Regions from separate parts of the Lysobacter korlensis genome, predicted to be linked through region 2. Evidence: riboswitches for the same ligand, from Rfam matches in the RefSeq annotation. Region 2 holds a riboswitch; the other holds the start of a gene.
The links. A riboswitch is a leader RNA that binds a small molecule or an ion and turns the genes downstream of it on or off. The one in region 2 is predicted to bind S-adenosylmethionine.
Positions count from the first base shown of each region.

Region 1: it holds a riboswitch for S-adenosylmethionine, as region 2 does, so the genes downstream of both, ACFFGH_RS28305 (hypothetical protein) here and metX (homoserine O-succinyltransferase MetX) in region 2, are expected to answer to the same signal.

Region 1 covers NZ_JBHLTG010000009.1:87,127-91,318, reverse strand. The annotation lists gene ACFFGH_RS28315 (5' nucleotidase, NT5C type) at 1-732, shown strand, start outside; gene ACFFGH_RS28310 (hypothetical protein) at 839-1,468, opposite strand; gene ACFFGH_RS28305 (hypothetical protein) at 1,550-2,035, opposite strand; SAM riboswitch class IV at 2,064-2,178, opposite strand; gene ACFFGH_RS28300 (hypothetical protein) at 2,335-2,916, shown strand; gene ACFFGH_RS28295 (glycosyltransferase) at 3,117-4,192, shown strand, end outside.
Region 2 covers NZ_JBHLTG010000017.1:31,136-35,327, forward strand. The annotation lists gene ACFFGH_RS33250 (O-succinylhomoserine (thiol)-lyase) at 1-880, opposite strand, end outside; gene metX (homoserine O-succinyltransferase MetX) at 877-1,944, opposite strand; SAM riboswitch class I at 2,009-2,128, opposite strand; gene ACFFGH_RS33260 (phytase) at 2,280-3,392, shown strand; gene ACFFGH_RS33265 (peptidoglycan DD-metalloendopeptidase family protein) at 3,400-4,192, shown strand, end outside.

The DNA of each region.
Region 1 (4,192 bases), on a different contig from region 2:
TCGTCGGCGAAGCTCGAGAAGTATGCGGGCAGCTACGACGACGCACCCGGGATCTTCGGCCTGATGAGGCCGATGCCGGACGCCGTCAAGGCAATTCACCGGCTCTCGAAGCGGTTCGAGGTGTACATCCTCTCCACTGCGCCGTGGGACAACCCGAGCGCCTGGCAGCAGAAGGTCGAGTGGGTCCGCGACACATTCGGCGCGGACGATGACTCGCCCGTCTACAAGCGGCTGATTCTGTCGCACCACAAGCAGTTGAACATGGGGGACTTTCTCGTCGACGACCGAGGGGAGCGCGGAGCGCGGGAGTTCTCTGGCGAGCGGATCTGGTTCTCCTCCAGCTCATTTCCCGACTGGTGGCACGTTGTCCGATACCTGGAGCGGCGCGTCGAAGGCGGACGGAGGAGGTCTTATGCACCGCCGCCCGACATCCCGCGGACCAGTCGCCGTTTCTACCGGCTTCCAGGCAGCAATGGCGACGCGAACGTGGTTCATGTCGCAGTCACGCTGGGCTCTCACCGCCACTTCTTCGAGTGGGGCAGTGACGGGCGGTGGAAGCCACTCACGGCCGCGGCATTTGCTCGCCAGCGAGATGCCTCGCCAGTGCCACTGAACGCTTTCGTCCCAGACGACGGGTCTGAACTACTTGCCGAGGTGCCGTACCCGCCGGTCGAGCCGACTTGCAAAGGAATGGGAGACGGCTGGACTGTCGTCGACGAAGCGGCGGTGTAGGACGCGGCATGCCGCACGGAGCCGGTCGCCCGGGCCGCGTCGGTGATCCGCAGTGGACAGCGCGGGGACCGCGACACGTGGTGCCGCGGCCGCACGCCTCAGTGTTTCAGCGTTCACCCCGGGCGCTGTGGCGCTCGTCGTCGCTGAAGCCGCGCTTGTTCCTCTTCCGCACGTCCCCGACGTAGCGGCTGAGCGAGGCGTTCATCACCTCGACGGCCTCGGGCGCAGCGTCGAAGGTCATGGAGCTGTCCCGGTCGAAGCCGAGGCGCCCTCCGGTGAGCACGGCGTCCTGGTTGGCGCCGAGGAAGGCAAAATCCCAGTCGTACTTCTCCTTCTGGTGTTCCACGAGCTTGCGGACGGCGTCCGCCGAGTACTCCCGGCTGGCGTTCTCGTGGCCGTCCGTGACCACGACGACCTGCACGGTGGCGGGTCGCGCATGATCAGGCAGGTCGCTCAGCAGCTTGCCAAAGCCGTGCACCCCGAAGCCGATCGCGTCGAACAGCGCGGTGCTCCCACGCGGGTCGAGCTCGATCTGCACGGAGGCCGGGTCGGCCATGGTGTGAGTTACCTCAATGACGTCGTCGAAGGTGAGCACGTCCACCGTCAGCATCCCTGGCTCAGACGCCTGCTGTGCCAGCAGCGTCTGCAGGCCGCCGACCATGTCGTCGCGGATGCTGCTCATCGATCCGCTTCGGTCGATGATGAGCAGGAGGGCGGTGTAGTTGTCGTCGGTCATGGGTAAGTTCCTTCGGGTCGGGTGGGGTCGCTCGTCGTCGAGCGGATTCGAGCGTGGGGGATACCACTGACATTCGTGTCCTCAGACGTCGTCGGTCGTCGCGATGGTGCCGTTCTCGAGGTTGATCAAGAAGCCCTGCGGCAGCTCCGTTCCGCCGGACAGGACGAGCCGCGTCGCACGCAGCGGCGTCGTTCCGGAGTTCACCAGCCCGACCCACATGCCCCACTCGTCTAGCCGGAGCGGCTTGACGGGATAGCCGTACGGGTTGGTCTCCTCGAAGTTGTGCGGGTGCCGCGCGTACTGACTCGGCGGGATCACACCGAGCGTCAGCCGGAGCGTGTAGTAGTGCTCCGGAGTCATCGCGACGCGCTCGCCGGCGCGCGCGGCATCCGACCATTCCGGGAAGCCGCCCGGCCGGCCGCGTCTGAATCCGCGGTAGGCGAAGTTCATGAACGACGGACCGGGGAACGCGGGCGGGAAGTCGAAGAACACCCGAGTCCACTCGAGCGCCCGGCTGAGGGGGAGGCCGCTCCAGTACCCGTCGGCCATGGTCACGTCGTCAGACATCGGAACCTCCTTCACAGAGGCGACGCCTCCATCGGACTTGCCCGCACGCGGTTGCGGCGGACCGGCTCTTCCCCTAGGGCACCCGGTCGATGGACGGGGTTGCCGGACAGCCAGCTAGGTACTGACAGCTGTCGCTCTGGAACCTGTCCCCAGTATGGCGAAAGCCACTGACATCCCCGTTCGGGAGAACTTCAAGGTTCGCTCTCGGGTGCCGACATCCGCGGATGTCGGCGGTGCTCGTTACTGTCGCCGCATACGGCACCGAACCCGACGCGTGCCGACGCAGGACGGAGCAAGACATGATCACGAAGATTCGGCTGGAGAGCATCGATCGGCTGCGAGTCGGCCACCTCGTCACCTGGGATTGGCAGAAGCCCACGCAGCGTGCCGCCGAGGTCACCGAGGATCGGACGGTGGATGGTGTCCGTACGCTGACGCTGTCCGACAAGCTGGGCCAGACGATCGAGGTCACCAATGACACGGTGGGCGACTTCGACCTCTCCGTCCCCGAGGGCTGGTCGCCCCGTCCGGTGGCGAAGTCGGCTGGCGACGACCGGTCGCGTCCGCGGACCGAATCGCCACGTGGGTACCGATCGCGAGCGCGACGGGTCCCGGCCGAGCAGTACCGAGGAGACCGGGCAAGCGCGCTGGCCATCTTCCGCCTGCTCCAGCGTCACGCCACCCACCTCATCGCGCTCCCCACCGCGGAGCACCCTGCCCAGCGGCTGGCGATGCGTGACCCGGAGACCGGGGTGCTGACGGTGCGGCTCACAACCGGCCCGCTCGAGCTGCTGCCGGGCGATTGGCTCATCTGGCGGGATCGCCAGCTTGCCGCGGTGAGTGACGAGGTCTTCCGCGCGAATTACGCTGCGGAGTTCTGACGGTCGGTGAGAGCTTCGCCGGCGACGGCTCAGCACCGCGCATCTCGGACGAAATCCAGATCAGCATCCACGTGCCCGTTCCGGTCCCTCGAGGATCGCTCCACCAGCGATGGCGGGTCTGCGAGCTCGATCACACGGCCGAGGACGCGCACCGGAACCACGGTCTTCCTGGATACGCGCCCGATCCCTGGGCTCTGGTCATGACCGCACTGGATGTGCTGTTCATCAGCGGTGACCTCGGCGGGAACGTGCCGCCGACGGTGGCGATCGCCGAGGAACTCGCGCGGCGAGGCCATCGGGTCGCCGTCGCCGGGATTCTAATCCGCCGGGGCGACCGGATCCCCTCCGGTCTCATGGAGCTGCCGCTGCCGGCGCTCGCCGACATCGACGTGACGCGCAAGCCCGGGTGGGTGGGGCTACCGCGCGCGGCCGGCCGGATCACGGTCGGCGGCGCGGTGGCGAGGGACGTGGGGGCGTTGCTCGCGGGTCGTCCGGTGGACGTGGTCGTCGTGGACGGGGCCATGCTGAGCGCGATCCGCGAGGTGCTGGCCAGCGGTATCCCGACCGCGGCGCTGTTCCACACGTTCGGGCAGCTGTGGAACGAGGGGCTGGGTAATGGCGCTCTGAATGCACTATTGCGGCCGTTCGGGGTCGCGCCGCGCGCACTGTTCGACCGCGCGGACGCTCGGCTCCTGGCGACGGATCCGGTGCTCGACCCGGCCGGAAATGGTTCGTCGCGATTCGCGTTCGAGTGGCTTGGAACCACGGAGCGAGGGGTTCCAACGGAGCCGAGGACGCCTGGTGAGCCGGCGCTCGTGCTCGTCAGCCTCAGCACGGTGTGGCTGAAGAACCAGGGGGACGTCTACCGGCGGATCGTCGCGGCGCTCGGACAGCTCGATCGCGGTGAGCCGCGGGTGCGGGGGATCGTCACGACGGGCGGCGTCCAGTTCACGGGCAACCTGCGACCCCTCCCGAATGTGGAGATCCGAGGACGCGCGCCGCACGGCGAGATCCTGCCGCGTGCCGATCTGGTGATCGGGCACGGCGGCCACGCCACCACGATGCGGGCACTCGCGCACGGGGTGCCGCTGCTGATCATGCCAACGAACCCGCTTTCGGACCAGCCGATGATCGGCAAGGTCGTCGAGTCACCGGGCCTCGGCCGCACCCTCCATCGCAACGCGAAACCGGAAGCGATCCGGGACGCCGTGCGCGGGATCCTCAACGACCGTGAGATCAGGGAGGCCGCCGCGCGGACCGGGGAGCGTCTTCGGGC
Region 2 (4,192 bases):
GGTAATGCACGGCAAGCACCGCCGGGTGTGCGTCGAGCAAGGCCGCAATCGCATGCGTGTTTTCCTGGTGCACGCGCAACCGCGCATCGAGCGTGCGCAGGCCGCGCAGGGTCAGGAAGCTGTCGAATGGCGAGCCCGTAATGCCGAGCGCGTTCGCCCACCACACGAGCTGCTGATGCTGCGCGGCGTCCTTCGCCACCACCGCGCCACCGACCACATCGCTGTGGCCGTTGATGTATTTCGTCGTCGAGTGCACGACGAAATCCGCACCGAACGCGATCGGCTGCTGCAGCGCCGGCGACAGGAACGTGTTGTCGACCACCGCGAGCGCACCTGCCGCATGCGCTGCCTCGATGACGAAGCGCAGGTCGGTGACGCGCAGCAGCGGATTGGATGGCGTTTCGATCCAGACCACGGCCGGTCCGGCCGCAAGCGCCTGGCTCAGCGCGCGTGCATCGGTGAGGTCGCAGGTGACCAGTTCGAATGCGCCCTTCGCCGCCAGCGCATTGAACAGCCGCCAGCTGCCGCCATAGCCGTCATGCGGCACGACCAGCCGGTCGCCGGGCTTGAGCAGTGCGTGCAGGATCAGCGTGATCGCCGCCATGCCGGTCGCGGTGACGACGCCACCTGCGCCGCCTTCGAGCTCGGCCAACGCCTCACCGAGCAGGTCGCGCGTCGGGTTGCCGCTGCGGGTGTAATCGTAGGTGCGCTTTTCGTTGAAGCCGGCGAAGCTGAAGTTCGACGACAGCACGATCGGCGGGGTGACCGCGCCGTACGCGGTGTCGCGATCGATGCCGGCGCGCACCGCCGCGGTGCTCGGGTGACGGGTGGTCGCTTCGGCCGGTGCCGGGACCGACGTGATTCCGTGCAGCGCGCTCATGCCGACACCTCCGGGTTTGCATCAATAAGGCACTCGCGCAGCACCGCGCCGATCGCGTCGACCTCCTTCAAAAACGCGTCGTGCCCGTACGCCGAATCCAGCACGCACAGCCGGGTTTCGCCACGCAGCCGCTGCGCAAGGGCGCGCGCATCCGCGACCGGCACCAGCCGGTCCTGCTCAACCGCCACAACGGTGACCGCGACGTTGATGGATTCAGGCTCGAGCGATTGCAGATCGATCGATTCGGACAGTCGCAGGAACGCGACCGGCGGGGTGTTCGACGCGTACTTCGCGCCGCAATGATCGAGGTAGTCCTCCGCGCCGACGCGCACGCGGCCGTGGGCCACCTCGACCGAGTCGAACCGGGCGTCGAATTCCTCCGGCGTGCGGTAGCTGAGGATCGCGAGCTGGCGTGCAAGCGCGAGCCCGTGCGATTCGTCGCACTGCAAGGCACCGAGCGCCACCGCGCGGCGCTGCAGCGCCCGCCATGCGCTGGCATACGGATGCGCGCGATGCGTGCCGCTGATCGCCACCAGCTGGTGCAGCCGCGCCGGATGCCGCGCTGCGAACTGCAGGCCGACCATCGCGCCGTACGAGCTGCCGACGAACGCATGCAGCGCTTCGACGCCCAGCGCGTCGAGCAGCGCGGCGATCGCGTCGGCCTGATCGGCCGGATCGATCACGACATCGAGCGCACCATCGGCACCGAGCCAGTCGAACGAGAGGAGGCAGTGCGTTTGCGGATCGAGCGCCCGGCCTTCGCCGACCTGCGCCTGCCACCAGCCGGGCTCGGCGAAACGGTCGTTCGCCGCCAGGTGCCGGTGTGCGGAAATGCCGCCGGCCACGAACACCGCCGGCTGCGCCGCATCGCCCGCCCATTCGTAACGCAGCGTCACGCTGCGGCGTCCTGCGTGGCGCAGGTCGAGCACGAGTTCGACCTCCCCACGCCCGGCCGCGACGCCACGGGGCAGTCGCGGCGATGAGTTGACGATGGTGTCGGCGAACGGGTACGGCGCAGTACAGCGCGCGGGCGAGTTGCAGGTAATCGGTTCGGCAAGGCTCATGGCAAGGCTCCGGGAAAGAAGGGCCATCGAGCCTGCGTTGCCGCATGCGCCAAGGCCGCACGCGCAACCATCTTCCGGTCGACCGCACAGCGGGTCACCGCAGGATTTGGCACCTGGCACGGCTTGCGCCGCACTGGCTGCCCCGGCTTCAAAGGGCCTGTCCCTCTGCCGGTCTCGATGGATGGCGCCAGTCTGCACGCAGCGGCGCCACGCATCAATCTCTTTATGCGCATGAAGCGATATGAAAGTTCGGCATGAATGATGCGGTCCGGGCATGAACCATCCCCGCGCCGGATGCAAGCGCGGCCTGCACATGGCCCGAATACACTTTCGCCATGACCACCCGCCTCACGACCGTCGTCCTCGCCGCAGCGCTGCTGTCGGCGTGCGCGACGCGTACGCCCGCCCCCGCCGACACGCCGGCGCAACCCGCGGCCCTGGGCGTCGTGCCGGCAACGGTCGACGAGACCTACGTCTCCGAGCAAAGCCCGACCGACGAGCTCGATTCACTCGCGACCTGGGTCGCCGAGGACGGCCGAACCTGGCTGATCGCCAGCGCGAAGTCATCGCATCGGCTGGTCGTGTTCGATGCCGACAGCGGCGAGCGCCTGCGCGAAGTCGGCGGGCGTGGCGACGGGCCCGGGCAGTTCAACCGGCCGAACGGGGTCGCCGTCCACGGCGATCACCTGTTCGTCGTCGAGCGCGACAATCATCGCGTGCAGGTGCTGTCGCTGCCCGGGTTCGAACCGGTCGCGACGTTCGGCGGCGCCGAGCTTCGCAGCCCGTACGGGATCTGGTTGCACGAGAGCGAGCCCGGCGAACTCGACGTCTACGTGACCGACAGCTTCATGTACGGCGAGCGCTTCGACCGCGTCCCGCCGCTGGCCGAGCTCGACCAGCGCGTGCGCCATTACCGAATCGCGATCAACCCCGACGGCACGGTCCAGACGCGCCATATCGGTGCATTCGGCGACACCAGTGAAGCCGCAGCGCTGCGCGTGGTCGAATCGATTGCGGGCGATCCCGCGCATGAACGCCTGCTGGTCGCCGATGAAAGCACCGCCCGCCACGGCGGCGCGTCCACTCTGGTCGAGTACACGCTTGCCGGGCAGCCGACCGGGCGGCGCCTACCGACCGCGAGCTTCCGCGCACAGGCCGAAGGCGTCGCGCTGTGGAGCTGTCCGGACGGTAGCGGCTACTGGGTCGCGGTCGACCAGCTTTCACCGCTGACGGCATTTCACCTGTTCGACCGTAAGACGCTGGAGCCACGCGGCAGTTTCCAGGGCCGGGTAACCGCGCATACCGATGGCGTCGCGCTGCATGCAGCGTCGACGCCGAGCTTCCCCGGCGGCGCGCTGTTCGCAGTGCATAACGACCGCGCGGTCACCGCGTTCGACCTGCGCCGCGTTGCGCAATCGCTCGGGCTTGCGCCGGGCTGCACCGGCTGAGGATCGAATGGGCCGGACCCGACTGGCGATGCTCGTGGCCGCACTCGCGGCAACGGGCGCGGCCGGGGGCACCGGCGCGACGCCGGTCTACCGCTGGACCGACGCCGAGGGCACGCGTCATTACGGCGACCGCCCGCCCGCCACGCAGTCCGCGGCCGCGCTGCCGCTTTCTGCGCCCCCCACGCCCGCGACGGCCGAGCCGATCGCACGGCTGCGCATCGAGCCCGGCACCGGCCGCAACTACGCCTGGGCCGACAACCTGCTCGGCGGGCCGGTGGAAATCCGGCTTCGATTCCAGCGCCGGCGCAACATCGTCAGCGACCCCGTCCTGCCAGCCCGCGCAACGCTGCCCGCCGGCGGCAGCATGCTGCTCGCGGTGCTGAGCGTGGCCGAGAGCGGACGCGGCGGCGGCGATTTCCAGCTGCAGATGGACACGCTGCCCGGCGACCCGGCGGCGCAGCCGCGCGACGTCGAGTACCGGCTGCCGGTGCGCCACCCGACGCCGCGCATCGACCAGAGCTACGACGGCCGCTTCAGCCATTCGGACCTGCAGAACCGCCACGCGATCGACTTCGCCGTCCCCATCGGAACGCCGGTGCTGGCCGCGCGCTCAGGCACGGTGATGCAGCTGGAATCGAAATACGAGGCGTCGGGGCTCGATGCCGCCCGGTACGCAGGCCGTGCGAACTACATCCGCATCGCCCATGACGACGGCACGATGGCGGTCTATGCCCACCTGAGGGCAAAGGGCGTGCTCGTACGCGTGGGCCAGAAGGTGCAGGCGGGCCAGCAGATCGGGC